One region of the Syntrophothermus sp. genome, then DNA from elsewhere that is predicted to be linked to it. Evidence: riboswitches for the same ligand, from Rfam matches in the RefSeq annotation. Region 1 holds a riboswitch; the other holds the start of a gene.

What was found. A riboswitch is a leader RNA that binds a small molecule or an ion and turns the genes downstream of it on or off. The one in region 1 is predicted to bind thiamine pyrophosphate.
Region 2: linked by a shared signal. The riboswitch ahead of thiM (hydroxyethylthiazole kinase) and the one ahead of thiD (bifunctional hydroxymethylpyrimidine kinase/phosphomethylpyrimidine kinase) in region 1 are both predicted to bind thiamine pyrophosphate.

Annotation. Positions count from the first base shown of each region.
Region 1 is NZ_JABUEX010000001.1:22,260-32,703, reverse strand. It holds gene thiC (phosphomethylpyrimidine synthase ThiC) at 198-1,475, opposite strand; gene thiD (bifunctional hydroxymethylpyrimidine kinase/phosphomethylpyrimidine kinase) at 1,518-3,032, opposite strand; TPP riboswitch at 3,081-3,179, opposite strand; gene rbr (rubrerythrin) at 3,393-3,926, shown strand; gene HPY90_RS00210 (Spo0E family sporulation regulatory protein-aspartic acid phosphatase) at 4,136-4,291, opposite strand; gene HPY90_RS00205 (helix-turn-helix domain-containing protein) at 4,465-4,851, shown strand; gene HPY90_RS00200 (YbaK/EbsC family protein) at 4,848-5,318, opposite strand; gene HPY90_RS00195 (transposase) at 5,441-6,199, shown strand; gene HPY90_RS00190 (hypothetical protein) at 6,137-6,484, opposite strand; gene HPY90_RS00185 (SWIM zinc finger family protein) at 6,831-7,739, opposite strand; gene HPY90_RS00180 (DEAD/DEAH box helicase) at 7,788-10,444, opposite strand, start outside.
Region 2 is NZ_JABUEX010000002.1:78,986-89,429, reverse strand. It holds gene HPY90_RS01660 (C-GCAxxG-C-C family (seleno)protein) at 1-517, opposite strand, end outside; gene cobO (cob(I)yrinic acid a,c-diamide adenosyltransferase) at 556-1,095, opposite strand; TPP riboswitch at 1,737-1,848, shown strand; gene thiM (hydroxyethylthiazole kinase) at 1,904-2,704, shown strand; gene thiL (thiamine-phosphate kinase) at 2,747-3,745, shown strand; gene HPY90_RS01640 (aspartate kinase) at 3,987-5,210, opposite strand; gene HPY90_RS01635 (homoserine dehydrogenase) at 5,299-6,591, opposite strand; gene HPY90_RS01630 (hypothetical protein) at 6,802-7,155, opposite strand; gene spoIVA (stage IV sporulation protein A) at 7,389-8,867, opposite strand; gene HPY90_RS01620 (NAD(P)H-dependent glycerol-3-phosphate dehydrogenase) at 9,029-10,060, opposite strand; gene plsY (glycerol-3-phosphate 1-O-acyltransferase PlsY) at 10,070-10,444, opposite strand, start outside.

The DNA of each region.
Region 1 (10,444 bases):
GTACCTAACAGTCAATACAGGTGGGCCGCTTGTGCAATAACCGTGCACTGCGTCGGGTTGTGCGAATCTGAGGGTTCCGCCTTTAATTGAATATCTGCGGAAATCAGCATCAAAGCCCTTACGCGCGTAAACATCTGCGGTACTCTGCGTCTAATAAACATCAGTGTAAATCTGCGTTAATCAGTGTCTATCTGTGGCTACAAATACTTGTTTACCAAGTCGATCGCGCAGTACTCCCCACACATGGAACAGACCTCCTGGTCAAAGGGGTTACGTTCACGGCGAATCTGCCGCGCTTTCTCAGGGTCAAGCGCCAGCTCGAACTGCTTCCCCCAATCGAGTTCGCGCCGGGCCCGACCCATAGCCTCGTCGCGGGCCCAGGCTGCCTGCAGCCCCTTGGCGATGTCCGCCGCATGGGCGGCAATGCGCGAGGCCACGACCCCTTCTCTCACATCCTCACCCGTCGGCAGCCCCAGGTGCTCGGTCGGGGTGACGTAGCAGAGAAAATCGGCCCCTGCCCAAGCCGCCAGGGCCCCTCCGATAGCAGCAGCGATGTGATCATACCCCGCGGCTATGTCGGTCACGATAGGGCCGAGGACGTAAAAAGGAGCCCCGTGGCACAGCCGCTTCTGCAGCTGGATATTGGCCTGAACCTGGTTCAAAGGCACGTGTCCCGGCCCTTCCACCATAACCTGCACCCCGGCCTCGCGCGCCTTCAAGACCAACTCTCCCAGAACCATCAGTTCCTGCAGCTGGGCCCAATCGGTAGCATCTGCCAGGCACCCCGGCCGTAGCCCGTCTCCCAGGCTCAAGGTAACGTCGTGCTCGCGGCATATCTCTAACAGCCGGTCGAACTGGGCGTACAGCGGGTTCTCCTCTCCTCGGTGCAGCATCCAACCGGCCATTATCGCCCCGCCCCGGCTGACGATTCCGGCAAGGCGAGGGCGCTGCTTCAGTCCTTCGACTATTCTCCGGGTTACCCCGCAGTGCACGGTCATAAAGTCTACCCCGGCTATGGCCTGATCCTCGATGACCGCAAAAAGTTCCTCTGGCTCCATTTCTACTACCGGGCGAGACTTCTCTCTGGTCCTCACCGCCGCCTCGTACACCGGCACAGTACCCACTGGCACGTGACTGCGGCTAAGTATCTCGCGCAGGCAGATCTTAACATCCCCTCCAGTAGAGAGATCCATCACCGTATCCGCCCCCGCAGCTAAAGCTGCCTCCAGTTTTTCTACCTCAGCCTGCCAATCGGGAAACACAGGCGATGTGCCGATATTAGCATTCACTTTTGTGCGCAGGCCCAGTCCGATACCACAAGGCACCAAGCCCCGGTGGTTAGGATTGGCCGGTATAACCGCCAGCCCTCCAGCCACTCGCTGCCCCAGTACCTCAGGATGAATCCCCTCGGCCTTTGCTACCGATTCCATCTCTTGGGTTATCTTTCCCTGTCTAGCTTTTTCTAACTGCGTCACTTCAATTCCTCCAATCCTGCGTCCGTCTGCGTCTCAATTGTCTCAAATCCGCATCATCTCTATGAACCTCCGCACCTGGTCCCAGGGATCCGGGCTGTCCCAGACCGCCGAAATAACAGCAACTCCCGCTGCCCCGGCATTGAGAACTTCGCGCGCGTTTTCAGGCGTGATTCCCCCGATGGCTATCACCGGCACCGGAGAAAAGCTAGCCACTTGCCGCACCGTTTCCAGACCACAGGGAGGAGCCGCGTCCTGCTTGCTGGCCGTCGCGAATACCGGCCCCAACCCCAGGTAATCGGCTCCTGCCGCTATCGCCGCCCTGGCTTCCTCAACGGTACTCACCGATACCCCAACGATTTTGCCCGGGCCCACTATGGCTCGAGCGACCTCGGGCGGAATATCAGTCTGCCCCAAGTGCACGCCGTCAGCTCCCACGGCAACAGCCACATCTGCCCGGTCATTGACGATGAAGATCGCACCGTGTTCCCGGCAGGATCGGGCTACCCGTAGACCTACTTCTATCATCTCCCTGCTATCCTTTTCCTTTTCCCTCAGTTGAATGACTCGGGTTCCCATCCGTATGGCCTTTTCAGCCAGCTCTGCGTAGTCCTGCCCGCTACACCAAGGGCTCCCTATGATGAGATTTAAGACTGGCTCGCGTCCCGGCTCGGGCCTTTTTCTCCAATTCGCAAAAACCAGGCCGCGCAGCCGAGCCACCGTCCGGTCGGCCACTGTCCCCGGATAGAACAAAGCCGAGTGATTGACCGGCCCGGATCCTTTTCCCGGACTGTATGAATAGCGGAGCCCGGTAGTTACAAAATCCTTGGCCGCCTGGGCCGCTTCCCAAGGTTCCATCCCGTAGGCCAGAAACGAGGCCAGGGCTGCCGAATAAGTGCACCCGGTCCCGTGCGTGTTAGGAGTAGGAATATAAGGACCCTCCAGTTCTCGAAACTCCCGCCCGTCGAAGGCCAGGTCTAGACAACGTTCCCCTCGCTTTACCCCGGTAATGATCACGAACCGTGCTCCCATATCCCGTATAGCCCGGGCCGCCTGGTGCAGGTCCGCTTCCATACGGATGTTAGCCCCCCACAGGACCGACGCTTCATTCGGGTTAGGAGTTACGAGGTCCGCTGCCGGCATCATCAACTCGCGCATGGCCCGTTCCGCTTCCGGCAAGAGCAACCGGTGTCCGGTAGTGGAAACCATCACCGGATCCACAACTACATTTCTGACCCGGTGTTCCCTCAGCTTTCTAGCCACGGCCCGGATGATGCCCTCATCGTAAAGCATCCCCGTCTTGGCTGCCTCCACTTTTATATCAAGGAGCACGCTGTCCATCTGCTGTTCCACCAGAGCCGGGTCTATGCCACCCACGCCCTGAACTCCCAAGGTATTCTGAGCGGTAACCGCGGTGATCACACTCGTGCCGTAGACCCCTAAAGCCGCAAAAGTCTTGAGGTCCGCCTGTATCCCTGCACCTCCTCCCGAATCCGAACCGGCTATGGTAAGAACTTTGTGCACCTCGTCCGGTGTCATGGCCTCCACCTCTTTCCCCAAAAATAAACGAGCACTCCCCGAAGAGAGTGCGGTTGACCATCACCTGGTGATGTTCGTCCCCCGTTTCCCTCCGCTGGCATTACCCAGATCAGGTTCTAAGGGTTGGCATCATGCCTCTCAGCCTTGTCGGCACCCCCACCGGGTTAATCTCACGATGTGCTGCTGTTATTAATGATTATACCTTATAGGCTTATTTTCGCCACCGGTTTAAAGCGTCGGAAAGAAGCCACCCTCCAAAAGTTCTCGAAGCAAATTCCGGTACTGAAAATATGGACAAGGAATGTATTGGAGTCGCATTTTATAGAAATGACTGGTATGATAATGGTAGTTACAGAAACTAAGCAAAAGGAGGCGAACTGTATGGAATTGAAAGGATCGAAGACCGAAGCCAACCTCTGGGCAGCTTTTGCCGGTGAGTCCCAGGCCCGCAACAAATACACCTACTTCGCGAGCCAGGCCAAGAAAGAAGGACTGGAACAGATTGCCGGCATCTTCCTCGAAACCGCCGACAATGAAAAAGAGCACGCCAAGCGGTTGTTCAAATTCCTCGAAGGCATAGGCACTACTGCCCAAAACCTGGAGGAAGCGGCCAAAGGCGAAAACTACGAACATACCACCATGTACAAAGAGTTTGAGAAAATAGCCCGGGAAGAAGGCTTTGACGACATCGCCGATGTCTTCCGGGAAATAGCGGAAGTGGAAGAAGAGCACGAAAAGCGGTACCTGGCCCTGTTAAAGCGGCTTAAAGAAGGAACCCTGTTCCGCCGCGATGAGCCCATCCGCTGGCGCTGCCGCAACTGCGGGTATGTACACGAAGGTCCTGAGCCGCCTGAAGTCTGCCCGGCCTGCGCCCATCCCCGCGGTTACTATGAACCCGCCTGCGACAACTACTAGAAAGCGTGAAAGTGACCGGGAATTTTCCCGGTCACGCTTTTTCCTCATCGTTGACTTTCAAAAAGCAAGCCTCCGGGTAGCATCTCGCGAGATGATGAAAATTCGATTGCCCAGACGGTCGAGGGGCGTTAACCGGCCCGTTTCCAAAACTCCTTGCCTGTTTAACGCCCCTCGCCATAAGGTTTCACACATGTCCCCGAATCAGCAACCTAGTTGCTTTTGTCCTTCGATTTCAACTCCTTCCGCATGTACTCGACCACGTACTGGTCAACCTTCTGACTGAGCCTGTAAATCAGCTCCTTACGCGCGTTCATCCTGGCCGCATTATTGAGAAGTGTGCGCGCAAGTTCGATTCTTTCTTTCACGTCCAACCCTAATCCTCCCCAACTGGTATTTTGAACACGACAAGTTAGTCTCAAAGCAAGATTGTACATGAAATATATGCTTAGAGCAAATTCTATTTATGAGCTCCTTGCCTATTCAGATAGGCGCTCAAGTCCGTTAAAGTTATTTTGAGTACATTTTTGCGGAGATTGCGATGCAATTGGATTTGAAAGCTCTCGGTCGAAGAATAAGGGAACAAAGGCAGAAACTCGGGCTATCCCGCAGCCAACTGGCCGAAATCATCGGGGTTTCTGATTACTATGTCGGTCAGTTGGAGCGAGGTGAACGGGTAATGAGTCTTGCGGTGTTCATGAAGGTAGTTTTCTGTCTTCGCGTCTCTCCCGATTATTTGTTAACCGGGGCCCAAAACGACGATATCCTTTCTGTTAGCGACCCGGGCCACACGCACTACTTTGCTTCCAGCAAACCCGACCCCGAGCTCACGGAGCTCCTCGCCCGCTGTTCTTCCCAGGAACTCGAATTGATAAAAGAAATCGTCAAGCTACTCCTAGCCTACACCTCGGCTCAATCCCTGCGTTAGGCCCAGCCCCTGCACACGTCGACCCACCTCACGTTCCGCGAGTAGAGGTCGAGCTCCTCGCAGGTGAGCTCGATGGCCGAGTTGCTGCTGCCGCAGGCGGGAAAGACCGTATCAAACCGTTTGAGCGACACGTCGCAGAAAACAGGCACGTCCTGTTTCAGTCCAAACGGACAGACTCCGCCCACCGGGTGCCCGGTCAGGGCCAAGGCCTCGTCCGGGTTCAGCATGTGGGGTTTAAAGCCGAACTCCTGCTTGAATTTCTTGTTGTCTACCTTCGCATCACCCGCCGCTACTACCAGCAGAGCTCCTTCCCCGTTCTTAAAAGCCAGGGTCTTGGCAATCCGGGCCGGCTCTACTCCTACCGCCTTGGCAGCCAGCTCGACCGTAGCGCTCGAGGTGTCGAATTCCAAAATATCCTTCTCCCTATCCCACTGCCGAAGATACTCACGTACATCTTCAATCCCCATTTTTTCTACTCCTTTCCCCTTCCCTAACTCACGCAAACATTATACATCCCATCAACCACAGGGACGGTTCTTGTGGTTGATTCTAATGCCATTAGATGGTAAACTGAAACAGGGTGACTGCGATGCCGAGAACAAGCAGAAAGAAATCCGAGACGGGTATCTACCACCTCCTGCTCAGGGGCATCAACAAACAGACCATATTCGAAGAAGACCTAGACAAAAAGCGATTTCTGCAGGCACTAAAAGAATACAAGGCCAAGAGCGGATACAATCTCTACGCTTACTGCTTGATGGCCAACCACGTTCACCTGCTCGTCAAAGAAGGGCCGGAGGAGCTCGGAGTGGCCATGCGACGCATAGGAGCCAGCTACGTTTACTGGTATAACGTAAAATACGACCGGGTCGGGCACCTCTTTCAAGACAGGTACAGGAGCGAACCGGTCGAAGACGACAGGTACTTCCTGGCCGTGCTGAGGTACATTCACCAAAACCCGGTAAAAGCTGGCGTGGTCCCAGAGGTTAAAGCCTATCCATGGAGCAGCTACCACGAATACGTCAGCAAGCCCGACCTAGTCGACACAGAGTTCGTCCTCAGCCTTTTCGGTAAAAATCGAAAACAGGCCCTGTCTGATTTCCAGAGATTCCACACAGAAGACGAAACCGCCTCGTGCCTCGACGTGGAGGAGCGGCGCCGGATCAGCGATACTGAAGCCGCGAACATCATCAAAAGCGTCTGCAACATACCCCACTGTTCCGATCTGCAGAAGCTTGACCGGCAAAGCAGGAGCGATTACATCAAAATATTGAGAAAAAAAGGCTTATCCACCCGGCAAATATCTAGGCTCACAGGCCTGTGCCGAAATGTCATTGTCAAAGCATGACATCAACCACGGGGACGGTTCTTGCGGTTTATTTTTCTGGCGCATAATCAACCACAAGAACCGTCCCCGTGGTTTATTATGCCCGGTTGACTCGATAACGAGTATGGGCTTTCCGAGCGTCTTTTCCACATTTTTGAGCTTTTTTAAGACAAAAGCTAATCCCCCAGCATCGTTACGTGCCTTGATGGGCTCGCAGTAGTCCTGGCCGTCGGGCGTAACGAAACCGTAATATGAGAAATCACTGGCTACATCGACTCCCACATAAGGGCAGAGGTTGTTGGACATAAAAACACCTTCCCATTGATTAGTGAAGGAGTCCATTCCTAAAACAGGGTTTCACATCCTTGCGCGTAAAACGGGAATAATATCCCAACCAGCCCAAACGTACAAACCCCAGAAATGGAGGTAATAGTCATCGGTGAGGGCATAGGTTAAAACCAGCCCAGGGACGGTTACATCAACCTCCTTCGGTGTTAGTATTTGTATCTGGGCTGGTTAGAAATCAGCTATCTCTAATTTACAAGGGACGGTTCTTGCGGTTGATTTTTGCTCAGCCCAGGTAGATTGTAACCATCGCTTGAGTTACTAACAAAGCATAAAAATAAACCACAAGAACCGTCCCTGTGGTTTACTAGGATTTTTTAACGGGCAATAACACTGCGGCTACCAGGTCGCCGCTGCTGTCGACTACCCGTTGGTAAATCGGCTCCAGCGCTGCCGGGAAAGGCTTGTCCCCCTGCCAGAAAGGAAACGGTCCCGCCTGCCGCAGTAAAGCCACCGGCAAGACAGATCCCCCGTCTGCCGGGGCCGGTATGTCGGGTATCCCTTGGCCCTGCCAAAATAGGACGGGATCTGCCGGCAGGACCGCCTCAGCCGTCCGTGCTGATGCACCACTTTCTTCCCCCTCCTCCCCCGCCAAAGAGTCACCTTTCGGAACCGCCATGGCCTCGGTAAGAAAGGACCTAAATCGGTCGCGGTCCATGCCCCGCAGCTTAAAGATGAGGAACGGGTCGCGGTCGAACTCCTCTCCCAGCAGGTAGTAGACGGCTGCGATGTGCTTGCAAGGGTTTGACCAGTCCGGACACGAACAGTCAGTGTGCAGGTCGCGGGCCCTGGATGGAAAAAGAGAAAGGTTTGCTTTTGCAAAAACGGCCTCGATATCTTCCGGCATCTCGCCCGCCAGCAATCGGGCGGCGTAGATGGGCTGGGCGGCTAAATGCTTCGCCACCTTTTTCCATTCGGCTTCGCAAAAGGTGTGGATCTTTATTTCGACCTTGTAAGGCTTGACCCTGGACCCCTGTACCCTGGCCTCTACCTTACCGGGCTCAATCTCAACCGAAAGAACCTGGCCCCGCCGGGCGTAGCTGCGCCCGCGGCTCAGGCGGGCACCCAGCCGAAGGCTCTCCAAAACGGCGATCCACCGCCTGCTCCACCACTTTTTACCAAAAGAACCGCGCTGGGAAACCGCCTTAATGCCGCCCTGGACCTCCCGAGGCTGCGAAGGCGGATGATACCCCCCGTATCTGTTGCTTCTGCTCATCTGCGCTGCTATCCCCTTTCTAGTACAAAACGGCAGTCACAGTTTCTGTCATTCAATAACCGCGCCCGACCTCAGAGCCATCAATTCCTTCAACTCGCGGGTGGAAAGCTCAGTCAGCCAGTCTTCCCCGCTCCCTACCAGCCGTTGGGCCAGCTCCAGCTTGCCCTCAATCAGTTCATCGATCTTTTCCTCGATGGTTCCCTGACAAATGAATTTGTAAACCTGTACCTTTTGTGTCTGCCCGATGCGGAAGGCCCGATCGGTAGCCTGGTTCTCTACCGCCGGGTTCCACCAGCGGTCAAAGTGAAAGACGTGATTGGCCCCGGTCAGGTTAAGCCCGGTCCCCCCGGCTTTCAAGGTGAGAATGAAAAACGGCACCATCCGCTCGCTCTGAAACAGCTCAACCATGCGGTCGCGCTCCTTTTTGGGCACTCCTCCGTGCAGAAAAAGTACAGGTCGGCCAAACGTTTCTACCAGGTATTTCTGCAGCAAGGCTCCCATTTCCGCAAACTGAGTAAAGATGAGCGCCTTTTCCCCCTCTGCCAGTATCTCTTCTGCCATCTCGGTCAGGCGAATCAGCTTGCCCGAACGGTCAGGCAGGTCCGAGTTATCCTTGAGAAAGTGGGCCGGGTGGTTGCAGATCTGTTTTAGCTTGGACAGGGCAGCCAGAATCAACCCTTTCCGCTCAATACCGTCCGCTCGGTCCAATGCCTCCTCAATCTCCCGTACCACCGCCGCGTAGAGGGAAGCCTGCTCCCGGGTTAAGGGGCAAAAAACTTTCACCTCCATTTTATCGGGGAGATCGGAAATGACGTTTCGATCAGTCTTCAACCGCCGCAGTATAAAGGGCCCCGTCAACCGCTTCAAAGCCTGGGTAGCCTCTGGGTCCCGATTCACCTGGACAGGTACCAAAAACGTGCGCTTGAAGCGGGCCTGGCTTCCCAGCAACCCGGGATTCAGGAACTCCATCAAAGACCAGAGGTCTCCGACGTTGTTCTCCACCGGGGTCCCGGTCAGAGCGATGCGAAAGCCGGCGGGTAAGGCTCTGGCTGCGCGCGCCTGTCGGGTTTCTGGATTCTTTATGTTCTGGGCCTCGTCCAGGATCACACCGTCCCATTCCACCTGTTGAAACAAATCTCCCTCGCGGGCGAGCAGGGCGTAGCTAGTAACGACCATGGCATGGCTCCCGGCCGCTTTGGTGAAACGGCTTCCCCGCTTCCTCTCCGGCCCGTGGTGCACAAGAACAGCAAGGTCAGGAGTAAAGCGGGCCGCTTCCTTTTCCCAGTTGGCGATAACCGAGGTAGGACACACCAGAAGCACCGGCCTCCTCATGCCCTCTTCGTACCGGCGCTGAATCAGAGCCAGGGTCTGCACCGTCTTCCCCAGTCCCATGTCGTCGGCCAGACAAGCCCCGAGCCCCAGGCGGCTGAGAAACTCAAGCCAGGCGTACCCGCGTATCTGGTACGGGCGGAGCTTCCCTCTAAGACCCGGGGGCGGTTCGATTTCCTCGTAAGGTTCATCACCCTGAAGCCGGGCCAACACCTCCCCTACCCAGCCCGACGCATTCAGGCCGGCCAGCGGAAGGCTTTGAGGGGAGTTGACTGCGCCCAGAGCCAGGCGCACCGCATCCCCGACCGTGAGCTCCTTCTCCTCCATGCGCCGCCAGAATTCCACCGCCTCTTTCAACTTGACCGGGTCCGCTTCCACCCACCGCCCTCTCAGCTTGACCAGCGGCGACTTGAGGCGGGCCAATTCTTCCAGTTCCTGGCGAGAGATGACCTCGTCCCCCAGAGCCGCCTCCCATTCGAAGGCGATCACCTGCTCCAGGCCCAGCCGGGAACCGGAAGTGAAAGCCGGACTCTTTATCTTCCCCCGCACCGCCAGACGAGCCGTCACGTCCCTTTCCTGCCACCAGGACGGGAGCATAACACCGAATCCGGCTTGACTTAAAAGCGGTGCCTGTACGGTCAGAAACTCGTAAGCCTCGCTGCTGTTCAGGCTGAACCCGCTCGGGGCTGGGTTCCGAAGGCTGGCCTCTATGCGCGGCGACAGACCAGCCGCCTGTCCCAGAGCCGCAAGTAAGAACTCGGTCGCCGCACCCCAATCTATCCCCCGGGACAGCTTTGTTTTGCCCCTTCTGCTCCCCCAAACCTGGGCTACTGGAACCAGCAGGCTGAGGTCATCGCGGGCCTGCAGCAGGTAGCTGACCCTCCACTGTTCATCCCCCTTCCTCGTCTTACGGGTTCTTGCCGCCGAAGTCCGTTCACTACTGCTCTCATTATCATCACCGGCATCCGGCTCCTCCAAACGGAAACACAACCGAAACGGAGCAGTAGCCAGAGTATCTATCTTGCGCCGCCACTCATTCACCTGCCAGGCCAAACGCTCTGCTTCATGAGGTGCAACCTCCAGGCAGCCGTCGGGCGAAGCCAAAGACTTGAGCCACTGGTCGTGAAGACGGGCCCCGTCCTCGTTGGTTTTCTTCCGCCGCCCGCTCTTCTCAGACGATTGGTGCAAAACAGCCGCCTGCCTCCGGGCCATGGCATCCAACATAACCCGGATAAATTCATGGACAGCCGCCTTTGCTCCGTTCTGGGGCGGGACAGCATCTGCCGTCAGGCAAAAGCAAGCCCCCGGCAGCCCCCCGGCCAGGCAGTTCAAGTTCCTCAGGTCCTCATCGGCAAACACCGGATCCCAGACGGCGA
Region 2 (10,444 bases), on a different contig from region 1:
ACTCCTTACCGGCTACGTTTGGCCCGAAGGGCTGAATATACCCTTCCTCCTTACCCTTGATGATGTATTCCATAGCCATCCCTGCTGCTTCGATGACCATCTTCATGCACTGGCGGAAACGTTCCTTGTCCTGCCACTCTGGGTAATTTTCATTCAGCTTAGCACAATCGAGGTATTGAAACTTGGCTCTAAACTCGTGGGGAAGACCGTTGAAGAAACGGTATAATCCCGGGTTTCCGTAGAGCCGGTCCACCCTCTCCTGGAACTCCCCTTCCAACGGGTTCTTGCGGCCGTGGACAGCTCCAACTGCCATGACTGCACCGATAAGAGCCCCGCAGTTGTTGCCTGAAAGCCCCATTCCGCCTCCGAAACCGGTAGCCATAGCCACTACCTCAGGTGGAAAATCGGTAACTCCTGTGTCCAGAATAGCCTTCAGTACTGATTCGGCGCAGTTCAGACCCTCGCGGAAATTCTGCCGCGCGTTGTCCTTAGCCTTTTGAACCAGATCCTCGCTCATTATATTCGCCTCCCCAAAAAATAACCGGATACATAAAATCAGAACTCAATCCCGGCCCTGGCTTTGATCCCTTTAGCATAAGCATGTTTAATCTCTTTTACTTCGCTTACAGTATCGGCCAGCTCGATGATCTCAGCTGGAGCTCTTCTTCCAGTTAAAACCAAGTCTAAATGAGGCGGTTTATTCTTCACCAGTTCTACTACCTCTTCCACCGGAATCAGTCCAAAATCCATGCAGATGTTGATCTCATCCAGTATCACCATGTCGTACTCCCCAGAAAACATAGCCTGCCGGGCCATTTCTAACCCTTCCCGGGCCTCTTCGATGTCGGCCGGAGTTGCCTTACCTTTGATAACGAACTTCTCCAAGCCACACTGGCGAACCGTCAGGTTAGGCAGGTATTTTTCCGCACATATATGTTCGCCGTAGGTTCTGCCCTTCATAAACTGCAGGAAAAACACTTTGAACCCGTGCCCCATGGCCCTTACGGCCTGCCCCAGGGCTGAAGTAGTTTTGCCTTTTCCATCCCCGGTTATGACCAGTACTAAACCCCTTTTTTCCTCCTTGCCTTCAGTCACCTGCGTCCCCTCCTATGAATGCACTACCGCCACGACCATAACATTCGCTCACCGTGCCGGTCCAAACTATGAGTTAACCCGAGCAGTTTCCATCTCTGTACATAACGGTGTTTCGTCGGCACTTATATATCAATAGCAGGTATCGGTCGTCAATCAAGAATCAAACTGGAAAGACTACCGGAACTGAAAAGTTCGGGGCAGCTAATGTTAGTTACAATAGCCAGCACAAACCAGCACAGTGGGAATGCAAAACGATGCGGATCGCGAGATGTGGCCTCACCCCCTCAGCCAACAAAAAGCGCATAAACATAACATGTCTTTCTCTAAGAGAATTCTATTTCTGTTCTTTAATTCTTTATAATCAAATTATAGATTAGTTTGTATTGCCTTGCAATGGTTCCACACCCGGACCTAAGTTGTATTCATGACGAGCGGGACCTTACGCCGCAACCGGTATCACGGCTAAACACTGAAAACGCCGCTTCCTATGTAGCGACTGACCACGGAGTCCACAATCTTAGTATGCCGTAACGGGATGGAAACTATAGTTACCCTCGAATCCCTCTTGACTGCCCGTCCTTCTCACGATAAATTTAAAAAAGACGGTTGCGCTTAAACATAAACTCTATACACGTCTGCAGAACAGACGCTAGGGGAGCTCCTGGTAGCGGGGCTGAGATACGGGCGGCAAGCCCGTGACCCTTTGCACCTGATCTGGATAATACCAGCGTAGGGAAGCGTGCAGGTTTTGGTTTTTAAGGTGGACCTACGTGGTCCGCTTTTATTTTTATTTAGGAGGTAGATAGTAATGTCAAACAGTATCGGTCAACACTTAAAAAAAGTTCGCCAAATCAACCCCTTGATTCACCACATCACGAACTACGTGTCGGTTAATGACTGTGCCAACATCGCCTTGCAGTTAGGGGCGCTTCCGGTAATGGCAGATGCGGTGGAAGAAGTTGAAGAAATGGTTTCCCTAGCCGGGGCCTTGGTCCTGAACATCGGCACTCTAAACAAAAGGATCGTCGACTCTATGCTCAAAGCCGCAAAGAAAGCTAACGAGCTAAGCATACCGGTTATACTTGACCCTGTGGGGTGCGGAGCTACATCTTATCGAACCCAAACTACCCTTCGGCTGCTCGAGGAAGTACGTGTAACCGTGCTCAAAGGCAACGCGGGGGAAATAGGCACCATAGCCGGTCTTGAAGCTGAGGTTCGTGGTGTGGAATCCGGAAACGTAACCGGTGACCTGGTTCAAGCCGGCCAGAAACTTGCTGCACGTCTGGGTGCAGTAGTGGTGGTGACAGGAGCTACCGACTTAATCCTTTCTCCTTCGGGTGCCGCGACTGTTAGTAACGGTCACCCGTTCCTAGGCCGCATAACCGGGACCGGGTGCATGGCCGCAACCGCCGTCGCTGCTTTCTCCGCAGTAGCGGAAGATGCCTTTACCGCGTCAGTCTCCGCTCTAGCCTGTTTTGGCGTAGCAGCTGAACTGGCGGCCTACAGTAACCCTTCGGGCCCGTTAAGTTTTAAAACCGCCTTTCTCGATGCCATAGCTGCTCTCCAACCGGATCAGGTCACCAATTTGGCCAAAATAGCGTACATCTGATAGAATTTATAGATCAAAGTACTCGGGTTTGGAGATTTTGAGATGAAGCTCAATGAGATTGGTGAAATCGGGTTGATCCAACGAATTACAAACCGCTTGAACCCGGTTAACCAGCGTACAGTGCTCGGCATAGGGGATGATGCCGCTGTCGTTGAGGTTAGCGGCAATAAGCTGTTGGTGATAACCACCGATATGCTGGTAGAAGGTTCCCATTTCATCTGGGAAAAGATATCGGCCCGTGATCTGGGTTACAAATCCCTGGCCGTGAATCTTAGTGACGTGGCCGCCATGGGAGGAAAACCTTTACACGCTGTGGTTGCGCTGGGCCTACCCAGCTCTTTGCAGGTAGAAGATATCGACGCTTTTTATGACGGGATGCAGGAACTCGCTTCACGGTATGGAGTAGACATTATCGGGGGGGACATCACGGCTTCCCCCTCGAATTTGGTAGTCAGCGTTACGGTGGTGGGCGAGGTAGATCCGGCGCACTTGGTAACCCAGGCCGGAGCGGCTGAAGGTGATCTGGTAGCTGTGACCGGCGAGCTGGGCAGTTCTGCTGCCGGGCTGGCTATTTTACTAAACGAGTTGCCGAGAGTCAGTTCACCTGCTCGTGAACTTGCTTTGACCAGACATCTCCGCCCTCAGCCCCGCGTAGAGGCAGGCCAGGAACTCGCCGCAACCGGCAGAGTCCACGCCATGAAAGACATAAGTGACGGCTTAGCGAAGGAGCTGAATACTATCGCCACCGCCAGCAAAAAGATGATACTGATCAAGGCAGAGACTATTCCTGTATCTCCTGCCGCCGCAGCTGTAGCAATCGAACTCGGTCAGGACCCTTTGCTTATGGCCCTTACCGGCGGCGAGGACTACGAACTGGTATTCACGTTCAGCCGAGGAGAATGGGAACTCATACGCACGACTTGTCAGAAACTGGATGTACCCGTCCATGTGATCGGCGAGGTGATGACTGGGGAAGGGGTTTTCCTCGAGAAATCGGGAGTCAGAGCTCGGCTGACTCCTGGCGGGTACTCCCATTTTTGAAGAGTAGCCGTCCCCTCAGAACAATCAGCGAGTCTACTAAACCCGACGGAGAGTGCAACCAAGCCCACAACGGGGGAACCGGCTAACCTGTGCCCCGATTTTAGTAAAGCCCAAGAAATCGGGGCGATTTCCTGGCTGCCATACAAAGCCGGAACAACGTTAACTGCCTGCTTGTTCGGGCACGGATAAGCCCGAGCCCCGTAGTGTTTGCCCGTCTCTCCTAGCCCTCTTATCCACACCGTTACTCCTCTATTTCGTGCAGCCTGAACTTGGCATGTAAAGCATTTACCGCCTTTTCCACCGAATCGGCGTCGATTATGCAGGAAACCTTGATCTCTGAGGTGCTGATCATCTGAATATTAATCCCCTCATCGGCTAGGGCCTCGAACATGCTGGCAGCTACTCCCGGATTGCTCTGCATCCCTGCTCCTACTATCGACACTTTGGCTACGTCTTCACCGTACGTAAACCCGTTAGCCCCGATCTCGCCAGCTACCTTTTCTACCACCGGCAAAGCCCGGGCCAGGTCATCCCGGGTAATAGTAAATGATATGTCATTGCGCTCGTCGCGAGTCGCGCTCTGAATTATCATGTCCACGTTTATCCCCTGCTGGGCCAGAGCTTTAAAAATAGTCTTTGCCATCCCTGGAACATCAGGCACATCGAATAAAGCGAGTTTAGCTACGTTCAAATCGTGAGCGACTCCGGTTACTATTCTCCCGTTCTCCATCTCCCTACCCTCCATAATCGTAGTACCATTTCCCCCGTTGAAGCTAGAGCGAACCTGGACTCTTACCCCGTGCAGTTTGGCAAACTCAACCGCCCGCGGCTGCATTACTACCGCCCCCAGGCTGGCCAACTCCAACATTTCGTCATAAGATATCCAGGACAACTTTTTCGCGTTAGGCACAACCCTCGGATCCGCCGTGTAAACCCCGTCCACGTCCGTGTATATATCGCAGATATCCGCTTTCAGCACCGCTGCCAAAGCCACCGCCGTGGTATCCGAGCCACCGCGTCCGAGAGTGGTAATATCGCCATCGCCAGTCATGCCTTGAAACCCTGCGACCACAACCACATTGCCCTCTCGTAATTCCTTCCATATGCGGTCGGGGTGGATCTTACTAATCCGAGCTTTGGTGTGAAGGGTGTCAGTATAGATACCTGCCTGCCAACCGGTCAAGGAAACAGCTTTACAGCCCATGTTATTGAGCGTCAGGGCCAACAAAGCCGCCGATTGCTGCTCGCCTGTAGCCAAAAGCATATCTATTTCGCGCTCGCTGAGTAACGGTCCTATCTGCTTCGCGAGATTTAACATCTCGTCAGTCGTATCCCCCATAGCCGAAACCACGACTACCACTCGGTTGCCGTTGTCCTTCTCTGCCTTAACCCTCCCGGCTATGTTCTTGATCCTCTCCACCGAAGCTACGGAACTACCGCCGAATTTCTGCACAACTAAAGACAATTCATGGTCACTCCTTTTCCCTTGCGGCTCGTTCTTGCAATATGATGGTCACTATCATTGTATTGATGTATCCAATCACTTGCCCCTTTCAAACTTTACTATCTTCGCCTTCCACCCGGATGACGTTGCAAATCTCTGCCACTATACTCATTTCTCCCAACACCATCAGGGCATCTCGCAGGTCAGATTCAGGAACTCTATGGGTCACTAAGACCAGCTGGGCGAACTCCTCGCCGCTTGTCTTCTGCAGCACGGTAGCTATGCTCAGCTGATGGCTGCCAAAAACCCCGGCGATGGCCGCCAATACCCCAGGGCGGTCCTTAACCAGCATCCGAATATAGAACTTGCTCTCCACTTTGTCGATAGGAATAATCTCCTTGGCTTCAAAACAAGTACAGCCCAGCATGCCGGTGGTACCATGACTGAGGTTATGGCATATCTCCATTATGTCTCCCACCACTGCGCTAGCAGTGGGCATCTGCCCTGCCCCTCTTCCAAAGAACATGACTTCTCCCACCGCGTCCCCGTTCACGAATACGGCGTTGTAAACCCCCTTTACCGCGGCCAGAGGGTGGTGCATGGGTATGAAAGCCGGGTGGACCCGGGCTTGCACCCGGCCGTCGATTTCCTGCGCGATAGCCAGGAGCTTCACCACATAGCCCAATTCATAACCGTACTTGATATCTAAAGGGCTTAAACGGGTAATTCCTTCAACGTAAACGTTTTCGAACGTAACCCGGCTGTTGAAGGCGATCGAAGCCAGGATGGCAATTTTACGAGCAGCATCATAGCCTTCTACGTCTGAAGTAGGATCAGCTTCAGCATACCCCAGTTCCTGCGCCTCTTTCAAAGCCCTCGAAAACTCTAGGCTTTCCTCGCTCATCTTAGTAAGGATGTAGTTAGTCGTCCCGTTAACAATCCCCATTACTTCTTTGATTCGATTGGCACCTAGCGAATGCTTCAAAGGATAAATTAAGGGGATGCCCCCACCAACACTGGCTTCAAAAAAGAAGTCCACCTTGTTCTCTTCAGCTGCGGCCAGCAGTTCCTGCCCGTGGACCGCTATTAAATCTTTGTTGGCAGTCACCACGTTCTTGCCTTTGCGTAACGCCTGCAAAATAAAGGTTCGAGCCGGTTCGATACCTCCTATGAGTTCTACAACAACGCTTATATCGTCATCATCCAGTATGTCTTTGATATCGGCGCAAAGGACGTCTTCGCTTAAACCTAGACTCAAAACCTTCTCCGGGTCTTTTTCGAGGATTCGCTTGATCGCGACTCCTTGTCCGGTACGGAGCGAAATAACATCCCGGTTTGAGGCTAAAAGCTTGACCACACCGGATCCAACCGTTCCACAACCCAAGAGGCCAATATTAACCACGATACTACCTCCTCTGTGACTGATAACCCTATCCTTGATCACTCTAAATGCAGGGAAAACGGTCGAACTTTCATCCGCCCGACGGTGACATTATAGCATACCGGCCCCTGGATTTGACACTTGCCACGCAAAAAACCGGGTAACTTACCCGGTTCACCACCATGCCCCCCTTCGCCTCTCGCTTGCTCGAAGAGACAGCCAGCAACAGCCCTAATCCTCAAATATGACATAGGCCAGGAACTTATCTCCTCGCGGCAGCGATACCTTGAATACCCTCACCAACTGAACCTCATAGGGGACATTCTTGGCATTGCTCATCACTTCAGAAAAATCATCCAGATCTTTTCCAAGGTCTATCAGTTTTTTGGTTTCAAAAACTACACAATTCTGGCGCAGAAACTTCTCTTCTTCCTGAATGAACAAGGCCAGAGTAAACGACCTATCCATCTTGTCCCAGTCCAGGTATAAAATATCCAGGACCCTGTATATCTCTTCTTTAATCAACTGGTTGATCTCCGACTCAAAATTAGGAACTTTGCTCTTCAAGGTTATCAACCGCTTCACCCTGACAAGCCCCCCTCTCACTGCGTTTTTATTATTTCGCCAAGCTGGCTTCTCATTCCTGCTTGGGCAATCTTCATAAGATATTGTTCCGTCTATTGCCCCAACGGGGGCAGCCTAAACTCGGACCACTGAATCCGTTCGGGAAGCTGTTCAAGTACAGCAAAAAAGGCTGGTATCGACCAGCCTCACATAGAGCTCTCGCAGTTGCCTTGGCCTCACATCTTAAACTGATATCATATGATGATACAGATTAACCCACCGCTACCCTCATTTACTATCCGCTGAAGGGTATCTTGGAGTTTGACCTGGGCGTTTTCTGGCATCCGGTGAAGCTTGTTCTGTATTCCCTCTCTCACCAGGTCATGAAGTGATTTTCCGAAAATATTGGAGTCCCATATCTTCTTGGGATCCTCCTCAAACTCCTCCAACATGTACTTTACCAGTTCTTCACACTGTTTCTCTGTACCGATGATGGGGGTAATTTCGGTTGTAATGTCCGCTCTGATGACATGCAAAGACGGAGCCCTGGCTTTTAGTCTTACTCCAAACCTACTGCCCTGCCGGATGAGCTCAGGTTCCTCCAAAAGCATCTCGTCCAGGCTAGGGGTTACCACGCCGTACCCGGTTTGTTTTACTTCGTCTAAGGCAGACGAAACCTTATCAAATTCGCGTTTGGCCACACTCAAGTCTTTCATAAGCCTCAAAATGTCGTGAGTTCCTTCGACTGCAAACCCGCTGACCTCGCTGATAACCTTATAGAACAGCTCTTCTGGTACCACAATCTCCAGGGAAGCAGCACCCGTTCCCAAGTTCATCTCTTCCACTTCTACGTAACCGACGACATCGATATCACCCAACCGTTCAACCGCTCGTTCAACGTCCCTGACTTTCTTCACATCGTTCAAAATGTTTCTGATCGAGGTGTCGAGTTTAATCCTGAGCCAAAAGTCCTCATCCAGTTCATCGATCCAGCGCGGTAACCGCACGCGAACCTCTTGCACCGGGAATTCGTACAGTACTTCCTCCAGCACCCCGTAAAGATCCTCTACCGAAGCCTGAGCACAGTCAATGGGTATGACCGCCACCTGGTGTTTATCTGCCAGAATATCGGCTAGCTCCATGGCTTCCCTGGAATAGGGCTGAGTAGAGTTGAGAAGAATTACGAAAGGTTTCCCCAATTCTTTTAGTTCGCTGACAACCCGATCTTCGGCCGCTTCATAGTTTTCCCTGGGTATATCCGTTATAGAACCGTCAGTGAAGACAACTATCCCTATAGTAGAGTGATCGGTGATTACCTTACGGGTACCTATCTCGGCCGCCTCTTCGAACGGAATCTCGTAGTCATACCAAGGAGTCCTAACCATGCGCGGCTGGTCTTCCTCGATATAGCCGAGAGCCCCTTCTACAGCGTAACCGACGCAGTCGATCAGTCTGACTTTGAGGTTTATGCCGTTCCTCATATTTATTTCTATCGCTTCATTGGGTACAAACTTGGGTTCGGTGGTGGTTATCGTTTTACCGGCTCCGCTCTGAGGCAGCTCGTCCCTGGCCCTTTCTCGATCATAGATATCTTTGATATTGGGCAAAACTAAGAGATCCATGAAACGCTTGATGAAGGTGGATTTTCCGGTTCTAACGGGGCCTACTACTCCCAGGTAAATATCACCCCCCGTTCTTTCGGCAATATCTTTCAATATATTGTTTCCTTCCACTGACCTTCCCTCCTCGGAATAGACTTAAATCAAGATGACCTCCACCGTATACCCAACCCCCAGCCGATGCCTGGTACTGTTTAACAGTACAAATATATGGATGACGTCCGGTATATATAACCTATTGCCATAAAAAAAGTGCGGCATTTTGCCACACTTGCTTACCATCCCTCTGTCATTTTCACGATTTCTTCAATCTCGTGTTTCTTCTTTCTGCGCATCAGGTCCGATACCGCCTCTAATGGGTCTTTATTGCGGAATAGAACCTGATAAGTGGCCCGGGTTATGGGCATTGTCACTTTGATTCGGCGGGCTAGTTCGTAAGCAGCTCGCGCCGTGGTCACCCCTTCCACCACCATCCCTACTTCATCTAATGCCTCCTTGAGAGTCTTACCCTGCCCAATAAGCATTCCAGCCCTGCGGTTGCGTGAATGCAAGCTGTTACAGGTAACGACCAGGTCTCCTATTCCACTCAAACCAGCAAAAGTCTGGCTACGCGCTCCCATGGCTACTCCCATGCGTGCCATTTCTGATAGGCCTCGCGTTAGAAGCGCTGCCTTCGGGTTATCGCCAAAACCTAGCCCCTCGGTGATACCCGAACCGAGAGCTATGATGTTTTTTAACGCACCGCCCAATTCAACTCCAGCTACATCTGGGTTTGTATACACCCGGAAATTCGAAGTCATAAAAACCTCTTGAACCAAGAAAGCTGTCCGCTTGTAATAAGAAGCGGAAACCACCGCGGTCGGCATACCCTGCCCGACTTCTTCAGCGTGGCTGGGGCCTGATAACACCGCGTATCTGTTGATGATTTCCTCGCCTAAGACCTGGGCCACTACCTGGCTCATACGCAAGTAGGTTTTGAGTTCCAATCCTTTAGCGGTATTCACGATTACAGTTCGAGGCCCTAGCCAAGGTTTTAATTTAAGGGTCACTTCCCTCACAGCCTGTGAGGGCACCGAAATGACAACCAGCCAGGCCCCGCTTATCGCTTCTTTCATATCAGTGGTCATCGAAACCGTTTCCGGAAGAAACACTCCTGGTAAAAACCGGCGATTCTCTCTCGTCTTTTCTATATCCAAAACGCCGTCTTCAGGGCGACCCCACAAGCAAACCGAATACCCTTTATTACCCAACAACCCGGCCAAAGCTGTCCCCCAGCTTCCTGCTCCCAGTACCGCAATTTTCTTCATTACTACCCGTTACCCTCCCAAACTGCCCCGACCTAAGCGCGGTTCCTGCCCTCTGCGCAGGCGTTCGATATTTTCACGGTGCTTGTATACGACAATCAACGTCAATACGAAGCCTGCCAGCACCAACACCCACGATTGGTAAATGACTGCCACCATTATGGGGTTAATCACAGCCGCGGCAAGAGACCCCAACGATACTATCCTAGACACGGCAACGGTGACCAAAAAGAGAATTATCAGAAACACTGCTGCCTTCGGAACCAGGTATATGAGCACCCCGCCGGAAGTAGCTACCCCTTTTCCTCCTTTGAATTTCAAGAACACCGGCCAGCAGTGCCCGATCACCGCTACTACCCCGCAAACGCAAGCTAGGGGCACGCCCCC